2 linked regions of the Botrimarina mediterranea genome follow. The protein of the gene in region 1 interacts with the protein of each later gene in a pairwise test. Links are inferred from orthologs where the notes say so. Each region holds a gene or a part of one and is shown in the gene's direction. Other genes may lie near its edges. The genes, in order: gyrA and Spa11_RS00025.

Evidence for each region.
Region 2: the proteins of gyrA (region 1) and Spa11_RS00025 interact in binary tests that used the Escherichia coli proteins (3 or more experiments, as listed by UniProt). The link is inferred for Botrimarina mediterranea from one-to-one orthologs.

Annotation. Positions count from the first base shown.
Region 1 is NZ_CP036349.1:5,671,672-5,679,512, reverse strand. Bases 3,206-6,555 are described here. They hold gyrA (DNA gyrase subunit A), read left to right. Parts: upstream 3,206-3,592; coding sequence 3,593-6,355; downstream 6,356-6,555. Other genes in these bases: Spa11_RS21910 (hypothetical protein), read right to left, coding at 6,465-6,555. Outside these bases: Spa11_RS21935 (hypothetical protein), read right to left, coding at 211-729; Spa11_RS21930 (hypothetical protein), read right to left, coding at 964-1,443; Spa11_RS21925 (Uma2 family endonuclease), read right to left, coding at 1,447-2,034; Spa11_RS21920 (NAD(P)/FAD-dependent oxidoreductase), read left to right, coding at 2,107-3,162; more of Spa11_RS21910, read right to left, coding at 6,556-6,869; Spa11_RS21905 (hypothetical protein), read right to left, coding at 6,870-7,397; Spa11_RS21900 (superoxide dismutase), read left to right, coding at 7,695-7,841. UniProt on the Escherichia coli protein: A type II topoisomerase that negatively supercoils closed circular double-stranded (ds) DNA in an ATP-dependent manner to maintain chromosomes in an underwound state.
Region 2 is NZ_CP036349.1:3,004-10,598, forward strand. Bases 1-3,104 are described here. They hold Spa11_RS00025 (DNA gyrase subunit B), read left to right. Parts: upstream 1-341; coding sequence 342-2,867; downstream 2,868-3,104. Other genes in these bases: Spa11_RS00020 (DciA family protein), read left to right, coding at 1-255. Also shown: Spa11_RS00030 (response regulator transcription factor), read left to right, coding at 3,314-4,051; Spa11_RS00035 (response regulator transcription factor), read left to right, coding at 4,254-5,009; Spa11_RS00040 (VOC family protein), read left to right, coding at 5,016-5,432; Spa11_RS00045 (DUF1501 domain-containing protein), read right to left, coding at 5,548-6,948; Spa11_RS00050 (DUF1549 domain-containing protein), read right to left, coding at 6,974-7,595. UniProt on the Escherichia coli protein: DNA gyrase negatively supercoils closed circular double-stranded DNA in an ATP-dependent manner to maintain chromosomes in an underwound state.

The DNA of each region.
Region 1 (7,841 bases):
CGATCAACAAAGCCGCGTAGCCATGGGCGCAAGCCCCTGAAGCATTCGACGCGAGAATAAAAAGCCCCGGAGGGGTGACAGAAACTCTGCGAGTCGAATTGCTGTCGTCCATTCCGGGTATCGTTCTCTTATGTGAAACGTGGACTTCTCGCATGCAGCCCGGCTATCACAACACTAGACGCGTTAAGCAGGATAGGGGCCTGCGCGAATCTAGTGTACAGTGGGTGATTTGCTTACAAGCATAAAATGATTGTTTCGTCCGTCGACAATCAGTATCGATGCAGTAACCACTTTCCCATCGATACTCGCCTCAAAAGAATAAGTGTCTGCTGCTCTTATCTCGATGACGAAATCTGTATCGACAGCTATTTCTACCTTTTGCCTCCCATCACCCGATGCAACTATCTGACTTTCCTTGGTAGCATCCCGACTATACAACTCGCAGCGCGAGATCGTTACGGCTTTTCCCTCTCCGTGCTGCTCGACGTGATGCCCTTTCTCAATTACGAGGCCTGATGTGTCTTGCACGTCGAACGTAATGCCGCCATCGAGCTTCGGCGCTGACACTATCACTACAGTCTCCGGCGTCGGGCTCGTCTTAGTGCATCCAGTCAGGCCCATTGTTCCGAAAATAATACCAACGATAGCAAGTCTGCATACCACGTTAGATCCCCGCATTTTCCAGAGCATCGCGAATGGAAGCGGAAGTCTTGCTAGTACATAGTTCATGTGACCGCGGCAGATCCTCATTTCCATCCTCTTGATAGACCGTTACATAAACAGCAACCAACTCGCTCTACTCCCTGGGACGCGAACACGTCTCGCCTCGGCGGCGAAAAGCTTGCACAGCAAGGGCTCGCAGCAATCGGGAGCAGGTGTTGCTTCAAAGGCAACATGGGGCATGCGTCTGAGTAACTGCTGTAGACCCTAGTGCTCTAAAGAAATTGCTGACCGCTCTCTCCCTCACGCCGCCGCGTACGCCTCCGCGTAATCCAGCACCCAGCGATCGATCAGCGACTTGAAGTCGTCTTCGTCGAAGTCGGCGATCGGTTTGTGGTGGGTGCGGCTGAAACTTTCTTTGTTGCGGATCGCGCCCTTGGCGGTGGCGTCGATCACGTGGAACTCGTTGAAAGCGCCGACAAGGATCTGCAAGCGGCTGTAAAAGTTCCGGCGCTTGCCGCGGACGACGACGAGGTCGTCGCGGTGGATGCCGCCGCCCCAGCCGCGTTCCTCAACGAGGTTCTGGTACTTGAAGCCCGGCAGGTTGTCGGCGAGCTCGCGCAGCCGCATCTCGACGTGGTCGGTCAGCGCGAGCCGGTGCTGCGAGTGCAGCCGGCGCTGCTCCTCTTCGGTGAGCGCGTCGGCGGCGGCCTCGAGTTCCTTCTCGGCCCGGGCGCTGTGGCCGCGCTGCGTGGCGCGTTTGAGTCGTTCGCTGAAGTCCATGCGTTATTCGTGTTCGGGGGGATCGAAAACGATCCTGCGATAAAGGTCCTTTAGCCGTATGCGAGCTTCGGTTGTAACGAGCTGGACTTCGCCGTCGAGTCCTTCAACGGGATTGAACCGCCAAGCGCCATCGTCGAGTCTCACGAAGTGCTCTACGGCTGGAGCATCTTGTGAGACCAGGACGTACTCCCGCAGTGAGGGGAGGTTGCGATAGCTGGTGAACTTCTCGCCACTGCCGTAAGCCGCCGTCGTTTTGCTCAGGACCTCGAAGATAGCGTTTGGGTTGAGCAACGTATCGAAAATGCCGTCCTCGAACTCGGGGCCACCGCAGACCACACTTGCATCGGGATAGGTGTAGACACCGTTGGCGGCAATCTTGACCCGCATGTCAACGATATACGCTTCGCAGCGGCGGTCATGGAGCTCGTCGTGAAGGATGCTTGCTAGATTGAACACGATGAGGTTGTGTTCGCGCGAGGCGCCGCTCATCAGACGGATTTCGCCGTTGACGAGTTCATGCCGTTCCTCGCTCTCGCGCTCGAAGGCGAGGTACTCGGCAGCGGTCGATTTGGGGATGGGCTGGGTGCTCATCGCTACGTCCTCGGAAGTGGGTGCGTGCTTCCATCGTAGCACGATAGGCGCCCCGGGGGGTACGCTGCTCCGATGGCCCACGACGCCGCGACTTTCGACGTTCTCATCCTCGGACAAGGCCTTGCCGGCTCGACGCTGGCATGGCGGTTGGCGGAGCGGGGCCTCTCGGCAGCGGTGATCGATCGCGGCGGCGTTGACGGGGTCAGTCACCCCAGCGCGTCGCGCGTCGCCGCGGGTTTGATCACGCCGGTGACGGGCAAGCGGCTTGCGGTCGCCGACGAGTTTGACGAGCTGTGGCGTTCGGCTCAGGCGTTCTATTGCGGCGTTGAGAGTCGTTGCGGCGAGTCACTGCTTGAGGTCGCGCCCGCGGTGCGGGTCTTTGCCGACGCCGACGAGCGTCGCGCGTTTCTCGACCGGCTCGAATCGGGCAAGCTCGGTGGTCACGCCCGCCTTGCCGACGACAACGAACTGCCTCGCGACCTGGCGGCCGCGCATGGCGCCTTGGTGATGCCCGCTGCCGCTCGGCTGCGTGTCGCGGCGTACCTCGATACAACCCGGCAATGGCTCGAGGCCGAAGGCCGTTACACGGAGGCTAACGTCGATCCCGATAGCGACATCGAACACACTCCCGACGGCGTTGGCTTACCAAGGCTCGGCGTCTCGGCCAAGCGCCTCGTCCTCTGTCAGGGCTTTACGCCGTGTCCGCCACGGTGGCTGATGGGCGTGAAGTTTCGACCCGCCAAGGGAGAGGTCCTGACGATCGAGTCGCCGAGTTACTGTGAGCGTCGCGTCGTGCACCACGGCGTTTGGCTGGCGCCAGAAGACGCCGCTGCCGGGCGCTATCGAGTGGGATCGACAACCGAGTGGAGCCAACTCGATTCCGCGCCAACGGATGCCGGTAAGAGCGAACTACTCCAGCGGTTGGCCCAAGCCGGCGTCAGCTCCGCCCGCGTCGTGGAGCATCTCGCCGCCGTGCGACCCGCGACAATCGACCGCCAGCCGGCGCTCGGTTTCAGCAGCGAGGCGCCTGCCATCGGCTGGCTGAATGGCCTCGGCGCCAAGGGCTCGCTGGGGGCGCCGTTCTACGCCGACGAGATGGCGGACTGTGTCGTCGCTTCGCTTCGCTAAACCACCGCGAAAAGCGTCATGTGAGCCCCGCGACGTCAGTCCGGGGAGGAACGATCCGTTTCATTAGCAACAGGGGGCGCTACACTCCCCGGACTGACGTCGCGGGGCTCGCAAGTGACGGTTTCGGAAGTCGCGGTTTCAGGGAGTTTTGCACGGCTATTGGTCGCTGGGTTTCCGGCCCCAAAACGGGTAAACTGCGGGGCTCACCGAGACCCCGCTTCGGGACGCTTTCCGGCGCCCCGCCGGGGGCCCGAAAAAGCAGCAGCGACACGACCAAGGAACCCGCCGCGTGGCCGACGACGACCTGCCCAACGACGACACGCCCAACGAAGGGCAAGACGACGCCTTCATCCCGCCGTCCGATGGACTTCCGGGCGAAGGGCAGCCAAACGACGGCCCGCCCGAGGGCGGCCAGCCGGCGGGCATTCCCATGGCGGATCGCCAGCCCGGCTTCGACCCCGTGACCGAGGCGATCGCCCTGCGCCTCGTGGACCTGCCGATCGAGGACGAGCTCAAGCAGTCGTACCTGACGTACGCGATGAGCGTCATCGTCAGCCGCGCGCTGCCCGACGTGCGCGACGGGCTCAAGCCCTCGCAACGTCGCATCCTCGTGGCGATGAACGACCTGGGCCTCGGCCCGGGAGGCAGCACCAGCAAGTGCGCCGGTATCGTCGGCGAGACGATGAAGCGTTACCACCCGCACGGCGACGGCGCGATCTATCCGACGCTCACACGCATGGCGCAGTGGTGGTCGACGCGCAACTTGCTGATCGACCCGCAGGGGAACTTCGGTTCGCTCGCCGGCCTCCCCCCGGCGGCCATGCGTTATACCGAGGCGCGGTTGTCGAACGTCGCCGCGATGATGCTTGAGGACATCAAGCTCGACACGGTCGATTATATCCCGACCTACGACGAGAAGCAGACCGAGCCGACGGTGCTGCCGTCGAAGTTCCCCAACCTGATCGTCAACGGGTCGGGCGGCATCGCGGTGGGCATGGCCACCAGCATCCCGCCGCACAACCTGGGCGAGGTCTGCCGCGGCGTCATCGCGTTGCTCGAGAACCCCGAGATCACCGTCCTGGAGTTGATGGAGCACATCCCGGGGCCCGACTTCCCGACCGGCGGCGTCATCTGCGGCCGCAGCGCCATCCTCCGCGGCTACCAGACGGGCCGGAGCACGATCGTCCTCCGCGCGAAGGTGACGATCGAAGAGGACAAGAAGAAAAAGCGGATCATCGTCAACGAGCTGCCCTATCAGCAGACCCGCGACGCGATGGTCCTGAAGATCGCCTCGCTGGTGAACGATGGGAGGATCGCCGGCATCAGCGCCGTCAACGACGAGTCGGACCTGAACGAGCCCGCGCGGATCGCGATCGACATCAAGCGCGACGCCGACCCCGAAGTGGTGCTCAACCAGCTCTACAAGTTCTCGCCGCTGCAAGACTCGCAGAGCGTCATCTTCCTGGCGTTGGTGGACGGCAAGCCGCGGGTGCTGAACCTCAAGGAAATGCTGCAAGAGTTCGTCCGCCACCGCGTGACGGTGATCCGTCGGCGGACCCAGTTCCTCTTGTCGCGCGCCCGCAAGCGGAAGCACACGGTGCAGGGCCTGTTGCTAGCGCATGCGAACATCGACGAGGTGATCCGCGTCATCCGCGCCAGCAAGACGCAGCCCGAGGCGAAGATCGCCTTGATGCAGATCAAGACGCCCGGCGCCCTGCTCAAGCGCGCCCTGGGCGACGACGGTTACGGGCAGTTCCAGAGCGAGCGTGGCGTCGCCGAGGAGTACTCGCTCACGCCGGTGCAGGCCGACGCGATCCTCAAGATGACGCTCGGTCAGCTGGTGAACCTCGAGCAAGAGAAGCTCGCCGACGAGCACGCCCAACTGTTGATCGAGATCGGCGACTACCTCGACATCCTCGCCAACGAGTCCCGCATCTTCGGGATCATCCGCGCGGATATGGAGGAGCTGCTGCGGAGCCGGCTGATTGACGAGCGGCGCACGCGCATCGAGCGCGACGAGGCCGCCGACGTCGGCATGGAGGACCTGATCGAGGAAGAGACGATGGTCGTCTCGATCACCCACAACGGCTACGTCAAACGCACCGCGGCGAGCACCTACCAGGCGCAGAAGCGGGGCGGCAAGGGGATCAAGGGCGCGAAGACCGACGAGGACGATCCCATCGAGCACGTCTTCGTCACCAGCACGCACGACTACCTGATGTTCTTCACGAACCAGGGGCGGGTCTACTGGCAGAAGGTCTACAACCTGCCGGAGCTGGCGCGCGACGCGAAGGGCCGGGCGCTCGTGAACCTGCTCAGCCTGTCGGAGGGCGAGCGGATCGCCGGCTGCGTGGCGGTGCGCGACTTCAAGCTGCCCGACCACTACCTGATGATGGCGACTCGCAACGGCCTCGTGAAGAAGACCGACCTCGTTGCGTACAGCCGGCCGCAGAAGAACGGCATCATCGCCATCGCGCTCCGAGAGGGCGACGAGCTAGTGGCGGTCGAGATCGTCGAGAAGGGGGACGAGGTGCTGCTCGCCACCACCGAAGGCATGGCGATCCGCTTCAATGAGTCCGACGTCCGCTCGGTCGGCCGTCAGGCCTTCGGTGTGAAGGGGATCCGCTTCAAGAAGAAGGGGGACTCGCTCGTCGGCATGGTCGTCGCCGACCCCGACGCCACGCTCCTCACCGCCACCGAGAATGGCTACGGAAAGCGGACCCCCTTCGGCCCCAACGCGGCGCCGGGCGAAGTGACCGACACGGAAGAAAACGGCGAGAACGGCGACGACGGCGAAGCCCTCACCGCAACGGACGCCGCAACCACCGACAGCCCCTCTGCCGACGACGCGACCGCCGGCGTCGAGGCGTCGGACGACTCCACTTCCGACCGGAATTCCGGTTTGCGCTACCGCACGCAGAGCCGCGGCGGCGGCGGCGTCTTCGACATCAAGACCAGCGCGCGCAACGGCCGTGTGATCGGCGTGGCGAGCGTCACCGACGCCGACGAGCTGCTGCTGATGACCTCCCGCGGCAAGCTGCAACGCATCCGCGCGGCGGACGTCAGCACGATCAGCCGCAACACGCAGGGCGTGAAGATCATGACGCTCACCGAGGGCGACACGCTGATGGCGATCGTGCGGTTGCCGCTGGAGGAGACGGATGACGTGGAAGGCGAGGAGGTCGAGGGCTAAGACACGTTGACGGCGAGCCGGCGACGCAAGTCGTCGGAGGTGAAGTCGGCGCCCGCTTCCCTCCCACGACTCGCGTAATGGGCTCTCCCTCGGTCGTGACGAGTCTTGGCTAGACGATCGACTCTTTCTCGAAGGCTTCCTTCTCAAACGGGTTGTCGAGATACGCCCGGCCGCCGGCGAGCCAGACGACGATCGACGCGCCCACGTACGCCGGACCCATCAGCGGGCCCCAACGCTCGAACTGGCGGACGTGCACCAGCTCGTGGTGGTGGGCGAAGTCGAGGATCGCCTCGGTCTGGCCGATGACGGTGTGGCCGAGCGTAATCGCGCCGCAGTTCTCACCCAACGGCGAGTGACGCACGACCCAGCGGGTGAACCCGCCGTGGAACTCGGCGACGCCGTCGCGGACCCGCCCGCCGCCGCCGGTGGCCAGGCCGATGGCGCCGATCGTTAAGCCGATCGCCGAGTAGGGCGAGGCCCACAGCAAGACCGCGGTGCGACGGAGAGTCTTCATTCAAGCAGGCCAGAGCCAGGCGAACGCGGCGCCGGTCGCCAACGCGTAAGCCAGGCCGTCGAGTGTGTCGAGCAGGGATTTGCGACGGAACCAGATGATATGCGGCACGCCTGCGGCGACGTGGGTCAGCACGCCGGCCGTCGCCGTGAAGCGGAAGACGTCGACCAGCGACGTCTCTCGGTGAAGCCCGATGGTCGCCAAGTAGCCGATCGTCAGGGCGGCCGCGAAGAAGAAGGCCAGCGTCAGGCCGATGTTGGCGCCCATGTTCGGCTTGTGAGGCCAGTAGATGAGCATGCCCCGGCACTTCGCCGGGTCTTTGCACGACTCGATGTCGTCGGTGAGAACGTACTGCCCGTCCGGCTTGGCGCCGATGGCGTTCGCGGCTTCGTTGATTGGTGCGAACTCAAGGTGGCTCCATTCCGACCGATGATGCGGAAGCACGGTCCACGCCAAGGTGCTGAGGATATGCGTCGCCAACCCCGCAACAAGGATCGGCAGCCAAAGATCGGCCAGAGTGATGGGGGTCATGTCGCGGTCTCCGAAAAGGGAAGAAGGACGCCTCACTTTCAGATCGTAACCGAGAAGCCCCGTTCCGTTGGCGACCTCACGCAGCCGCGACGGTCGTTTGTCCCAGCCCTGTGGGCGGTCTAGGATCGGGCTTACGCGTCGGCCCCCTCGGATGGGGTCGCCATTTCTTCAAGGAATAACGCCCTCAGGAGCCCTCCGATGAGCACGCAGCCCGAGACGATCCCGACTTCCTCCACCAGCCGCCGGCAGTTTCTCGCCACCGGCGCCGCGACGGTCGCCGCTGGGGCGGCGCTCGCGATGGCGCCCGGTCGGGCCTTCGCTCAGCAGCCGGGGGCGTCGGGCTTCACGCTGCCGGAGTTGCCGTACGGGTACGACGCGTTGGAGCCGGTCATCGACAAGCAGACGATGACGATCCATCACACCAAGCACCACCAGGGCTACGTC
Region 2 (7,595 bases), 5.7 Mb from region 1 along the record:
GCCGCAGTGAAGGGCGCCGACAGGGTGCGGGACGGCTGGGCGAAGGCGGCGGCCGAGGTGTTGGGCGATGCGGCGATCGCCGGCATGACCGCGGCCGGCGCGCTCAAGCGGGGCGTCCTAGAGGTGATGGTCGCCAACCATGTCGTCATGCAAGAGATCAATTTCCACCGACCCGCCCTGCTCGCCGCCACGCAAACGGCGCTATCCGACTCCAAGATCACAGCGCTGCGATTCAAGGTAGGACGGATTACCTGACACGATATCTCCCCTATCACCAACATCCCCCCTCATCTCCTTCCTAAGAGAAACCCAGCCACCCCAACGGCTAAACGAAACACAACATGGCGATCGAGTCCAATAAAGAATACGGCGAAGGCGACCTAGAGCACCTCTCCGACCTGGAGCACGTGCGCGAACGGCCCAGTATGTATATCGGCGACACGACGGTGCGTGGCCTGCACCACTTGGTGTACGAGGTTGTCGACAACTCGATCGACGAGGCGATGGCCGGCTTCGCGACCGACGTGTCGGTCACGATCAACCCCGACGAATCGGTTACGGTCGAGGACAACGGTCGCGGCATCCCCGTTGAACGTCACACCCAGCTCTCCGAGCAGTTCGATCGCGAGGTCAGCACGCTCGAAGGCGTGATGACGGTCCTCAAGTTCGGCGGCAAGTTTACCAAAGGCGCCTACCAAACCTCGGGCGGCTTGCACGGCGTCGGTGTGACGGTGGTCAACTTCCTCTCCGAATGGGCCGACGTCGAGGTCTTCCGCGATGGCGGCGTCCATCACCAGGAGTACGAGCGCGGCATCCCCAAGGCGCCGATTAAGCGGATCGGCAAGAGCGACAAGAGCGGCACGAAGACGACGTTCAAGGCCGACCCGCAGATCTTCCAGGTCACGAAATACAACTACGCGACGCTGGTGAAGCGGTTACAGGAGTTGGCGTTCCTCAATAAGGGCGTGCGGATCACCATCACCGATGGCCGCACCAACGATTCGGAGACTTTCCAGTACGAGGACGGCATCCGCGAGTTCGTCGTCCACCTCAACCGGGCCAGCGAGCAGGTCCACCCAGAGGTGCTCTACCTCCAGGGCGAGCAGGACGGCGTCGAGCTCGAAGTCGCGCTGCAGTACTCCGGCGAGTACACCGAAAACGTTCACACCTACGTCAACAACATCAACACGCACGAGGGCGGCACGCACCTCAGTGGCTTCCGCGCGGCGTTGACGCGGACGCTGAACAACTACGGCAAGAAAGAGGGGATGTTCAAGGACCTCACCCCCAACGGTGAGGACTTCCGCGAAGGGCTCACCGCGGTTATCTCGTGCCGCGTGCCGCACCCGCAGTTCGAGGGCCAGACGAAGACCAAGCTCGGCAACGGCGAGGTCGAAGGCATCGTTAACACCCTGTTCGGGGAGTACCTCCAGAAGCACCTCGAAGAGAACCCGAAGACGGCCAAAGCGATTCTCCGCAAAGGGATGGTCGCCGCCGAGGCTCGCGAATCGGCCCGCAAGGCGCGGCAGCTCATCCGCGAACGGAAGGGCGCCCTGGGCGGCGGTTCGCTGCCGGGCAAGCTGCGGGATTGTTCCAGCAAGGTGGTCGATAAGTGCGAGCTGTACCTCGTGGAAGGCGACTCGGCCGGCGGTCCGGCCGAAGGCGGACGGCGGCGTGAGTTCCAAGCGATCCTGCCGCTGCGAGGCAAGATCATCAACGCCTACAAGAGCCGCGAAGACAAAGTTCTTGCGAACGAAGAGATCCGCAGCATGATCTCTGCCATCGGCGCGGGGATCGGCGCCGAGCAGGACATCAGCAAACGCCGCTACGGCCGCGTCGTCATCATGACCGACGCCGACGTGGACGGGTCGCACATCCGCACGCTGCTGCTGACGTTCTTCTATCGCCAGATGTACGACCTCGTGGCCCGTGGCCACGTCTACGTCGCCCAGCCGCCGTTGTTCCGCGTCCGTCGCGGCAAGAACCCCGCGCGGTACGTCCAGACCGAGGAAGAGATGCGCATGGAGCTTCTCAATCTGGGTCTCGGCGACAGCGTGCTCGAGTCGGCCGAGGGCGTTCGTATCGAAGGGGACGCCATGAGCGCCTTGGTCCGGCACTTGGCGGGGCTCGAAGATGCGTTGCTCCAGCTCGAACGCCGTGGCGTGTCGCTGAAGATGCACGCCGAGCGACAAGACCCCGTGACCGGCAAGCTGCCGGTATACCATGTCTTCTTTGGTCTGGAAGAGCATTGGTTTACGTCACGACAAGAAGTCGATGACTTCATCGCCCAGAAGCAACACGCCTCGACGGACGAGATTGTCGTCGAGTTCGGCGCCGCGGCGATCACGCTCCAGGACATCGAGGCGGCCCAAAACGGTGAGGCGGCCCAGAACGGCGAGGCCAACGACGCCCCGGATGCAGTAGTCGCCGTCAAGCAACGTCTGCGGGTCGTTGAGCTGCATGAGGTACGGACGATCAACACCGTCCTCGGTGAATTGTCGCCGATGGGCTTCGAGATCGACGCGCTGATCCCGCAGGAGCGCACCGGCGAGGAGACGAGCCGGTTTGTGATCCGCCGGGGCGAATCCGAGTCGGGGCTCGACGACCTGCGTGGGCTGCCCGCCGCGATCCGCGCCGCGGGTGAGAAGGGTTTGCAGATCATCCGCTTCAAGGGGCTCGGCGAGATGAACGCCGAGGAACTCCGCGACACCACCCTCGACCCCGCCGCCCGGACGCTGCTACGGGTGACGATGGAAGACGCCGCCGCGGCCGATGAACTGTTTCGGGTGCTGATGGGCGACCAAGTCGAGCCGCGCCGCGAGTTCATCCAGAAGCACGCCTTGGACGTCAAGAATCTCGACGTTTGACCCCCCCGGGGATGGCGGCATCATAAGCGTCCGGATTGGCCACTGCCGAGCGAGAGTAGAAGCCCCATCGATCGCGTCGCGAGCGATTGCGTGAGTGACCGCACACAATTGGTATTGAGAAAGGACCGCAATTTAGGAAATTACGGCAATCCACATAGAAATCCTCGTCTGATTTCTTGGGAATTGAAGGCGATAAACCCCGATACCGTAGGGGTTTGCGGCACGCCGCGTTCCTAATGCGAAGCCATCTTCGCTTTTCCTTGTGTTGCGGCGGCCTCATGACGTGGTTAGAACCGGGTGTTGCCAGCCAAGAGCAGCGGCGATTCTCCTCTCTTTCTCCCCCAAAACGTGGGGGAGATGGGAGGGTCATTGCTGTTCGTTAGCCAGCGTATCGGACGTCTTTGGGGCTTCGTCCACGATGGATAGCTATGCAGGAATCGGCAGGTTTGTTTCGCGAAGAAGGTCTAGAGGCGTCTGACGAACTCACGACTCACGTCGGACTCGCGGCGGGGCGGCCCCTGTCACGGATAGCGGACGAGATCGAAGAGATCCTCAAAGCACTGGGATCGGGCGGCGATCACGACTTCTCACCTTTATCGGATTACAGCGAGTGCGTGTTCCTCAAGAACGCGGACGGCGTCTGCATCTACAGCAACAAGGCGCATCGTCAGCTCTTCGCACAGATCGGTTCGCCGATCGGCCGTACCGCCAACGCGTTTCTCGACGCGGTCGGCGCGGCGCTCAGTGAGAGGCAGGATGCCCTGCTCTTCGACGGGTGCCGGTACTGTGAGTGCGAGCACACCAACACGGGCCCTGACGGCCTGCTCTACAAGATGGTGACCCACAAGCGGTCACTCCAATCACTCAATGCCCCAGGCCTGGCGATCCTCGGGGTCATCCGCTTGGAGCGGCAGACCGACACCGACGCAGCGACCCGCCGGCTTGATCTTTCGACGGCATGCGCGCGATTCCGTGAGCTGTCGGACCGCGACCAGGAGCTGTGCCGTCAGACAGCCCTAGGCGTCAGCAGCCGCGAACTAGGCGAACGCCTGAGTATGACGACGCGAGGTGTCGAACTTCGCAAGCAGAAGGCGTTCTCCAAGCTGGGAGTAGCAAAGGCGGTTGACTTGGCGAGGCTGTTGACGCGGTTGCAGGACCGCGGCTACCTCGACCTCGGCTTGTAGCTAGCTCGGATCGGTGAGAAAGAAGTGGCCGCTCGGAGAGTTCTCGTCGCAAACGTGTGTGACGACATCGAGGGGATTCGGCCCAACGTCTTAGACGGTCGGCAGTGGCGCTCTACGGAACTAGCCCTGACCAATAATCGCGACCTCCAGGCCTGCCCCCGCTGAGTTGGCATTTGTAGAAAGTGAGAGAGTCGATAAGCCCATGATCGCAGACACCAATCAGGGCGACTCGCTCAGCGCCAACTCCGAGGCGACGACGAACGACTGTGCGTTCACGCCGACCGGACGCCCCCTCTGCCAAGTGGCGGACGAGGTCTATCGGCATGTAAAGCTGTGCGTCGAGGCGGTCGACTGGTCCTTCCCCCAACTGGAATGCCTCCCCGAGTGCGTCTACATCAGCAACGCCCAAGGCGTGCTCGTGTACAGCAATCCGTCCCATCGAAAGCACTTCTCGCCGAACGCCTCACCCATCGGCAGAACCAAGCGGGCGTTCCTTGACCCCGTCATTGCCGATCGCGCCGATAAGATCGAGAGTTTGATCTTCGACGGCTCGCCGTACGTGATCTGCGAGAACGCCGGCGTGGGACTTAACGGCGCCACCTATCACGTAGTCGCTCACGCCGCCTCGCTTAAGCCGCTCAATGCCCCGGGATTGGCGATCCTCGGCGTTATGAGGCTCAGCATCCACAACGACCGGACGAAAGTCGCCAAGCAAACCGATCTCTCCATCGCCTACGCGAAGTTCCGCGAACTCAACGCGCGCGACCAAGATATTTGCCGCCGAACCGCTCTAGGCGCTAGCAGCCGCGAGCTCGGCGAATCGCTCGACATGACGACACGTGGCGTCGAGTTGCGGAAGCAGAAGATCTTCGCCAAGTTAGAGGTCGCCAAGGCCGTCGATCTGGCCCGCCTGCTGACGCGGCTGCAGGACAACGGCTTCATCGATATGGGGTTGTGATCGCCGATGGACGACCGCATCAGCCTGATCACGCTCGGCGTGCGCGACGTGGCCGCGTCGGCGCGGTTCTATGCGGCTCTCGGGCTGCCGCGGCTCGACTTTCCGGGCGATGAGGTGGCGTTCTTCTCTCTACGCGGAACGTGGCTCTCACTCTACGGCCGCGAGGCGTTAGCGGAAGACGCACAGGTAAGCGCCAAGGGGAGCGGTTTCCGTGACGTCGCCCTGGCGCACAACGTTGGTTCGGAGGATGAAGTCGATCAACTTCTCACCGAAGCGGTCGCCGCCGGCGCGACGCTCGTCAAAGCGGGGCAGCGGGCCTTCTGGGGCGGCTACTCGGGCTACTTCGCCGACCCCGACGGCCACCTCTGGGAGGTGGCGCACAACCCGATGCTGTGGATTGGCCCCCCCGCGTCGGAGCCGTGATCGCCTCTTCAGGCAGAGAAGAAATAACCGCGTCGAGCACGACGGTCGGCCTTCCGGGTCGACGATGCCTCGGCAAAGAGGCCGTTGTGTCCGTCATGGTGAATCCAAGAACAGATTAAGCAAAGAGCCCATCGATGACGGCGCCGCCATCGACGAGCTTGACCGGGCGTCCCGTGCTGGTGGTGTTCTCGTGCGACGGGTCGATATCCAGCGCGTGGTAGATCGTCTGAAACAGGTCCTGTGGCGACACGGGGCGGTCGATAACCTCGGCGCCGCTCTTGTCGGTGGCGCCGATCACCTGACCTCCTTGGACGCCGCAGCCCGCGAGCCACGCGCTGAAGGCCTTCGGATAATGGTCGCGCCCGCCACGGCCGTTGATGCGCGGCGTGCGGCCGAACTCGCCCATCCAGACGACGAGCGTCGAGTCGAGCATGCCGCGCTCTTTGAGGTCGGCGATCAGCCGGGCGGCCGGCTTGTCGAACTGCCCGCACAACTCTTGCGTGCGGGCGTGGTTGTCGTCGTGCGTGTCCCAGCCGCCGAGCGTCACCTCAACGAACGTGACGCCCGACTCCAGCAGACGCCGAGCGAGCAGACAACCGTTGGCGAAGCGGCCCTCACCGTAGCTGGCCCGCATCGCGGTGGTCTCTCGCTCGAGGTCGAAGGCCTGCATCTCGGGCGAGAGGATCATCTGGCTCGCGGCGTCAACGAGCTGGCGGTGGTTCGCGACCACGTCGGCGCCCTCGACAGCGCCGAAACCAGTGCCGAAGTCGCTTTCGAGCCGGCGCAAAAGACCTAGCCGCCGTTCGAAGCGCGCGACGCTGGAAGCGGGTCGGGCGTTGCGTGGTGGTTGCGTCGGGCCATCAACGGTGAGCGGGTCGTACTCAACGCCGAGCATGCCAGCGTTCCCCGCGTTGCCGACGCGACCGACGCGGACATAACTCGGCAGGTTGCTCGCCACTTCGTAGTCACCAGCGGCGCGGCGACGTTCGGCGACGCTGGAGCCGAGCGTCGGCAGATCCGCGCCCCCCATCGGCAGCGCGGCGTGGTGCATCAAGTAGCGGGCGCGGGGGTGGCTCCCTTCCTTGCTCGTGAGCGAGCGGATCACCGCGAGGTCGCCCATCTGCTTGGCGAGATGCGGCAAGTTCTCCGCGAGGTGAACGCCAGGGACGACGGTGGCGATGTCGCCCGCGTCGCCGGCTGACGACGTGCCGGGCTTGGGATCGAGCGTCTCGAACTGGCTCGGCCCGCCCTCCATCCAGAGGAGGACGCAGCGCTTACCTTGCTTACGGAGTGACTCGGCCGCGCAGCTGACTTGGTCGGTCCAACTCGTGAACAACCCCGCCGCCGCGGTCGCGCCGGCGCTACGCAAGAAGTCTCTTCGCGAAGCGATGGCGCCGCGGCGATCGAGCCCGATGTTAGTGAAACGGCGGTAGGCGGTCATGGTGTAGGGTCCGCTGTGCGGACCGTGGTGAAAGGTTTGCAACTGCTCAATGGTCTGCCACAACGTACGGAACATCGAATCCACGGTCCGCACAGCGACCCTACCTTCGGTGCGCGAACTCCGCGGAGTTGAGTAGCGCCCACATCAGGTCTTCCATCGCCGCGCCGCTCCAGGTGGCTTCGTCGGCGAAGTCGTTTACCGTCGCCAACTCCTCCGCCGTAGGTTCGCGCGACAGCGTCCGCAGGTAGAGCTCGCTGGTGATCTCCTCGACGTCATTGCCATGCTCTCGTTGAAGCCTGCCGACGACCGTCATTGGCAGCGCTTGGACGGCGAGGTTGAGCTGCGGCGTGTTCATCCGGGCGAGGGCTTGCGGGATCGTCGCCTGAATCGTCGAGCGCGGCTCGCTCGGGTCGTACCCGAACGCGGCGTTGAAGCCGAGCCGTGGCGTTGCGATCCCATAACCGCCGCGGCCGCCGCCGAGACCGCGTAGTCGGCTCTCGTCAACCTCCAGAGCAGCGAGCAACGAGTCCAACAGCTGATCGCCACGCAACGGCTGTGCGACGCTGGCCGTGAAGGGCTTCTCGTCGGGCGTGCGACGGGGGCGACTCTCTCGCTGGTAGGCGTCGGTTGCCAGGATGGTCTTGTGCAGCCAACGCAGGTCGTAGCCACTGTCCGCGAACGCCCCGGCGAGGCGATCCGCTGCGCCCGGCGCCAACGACTCA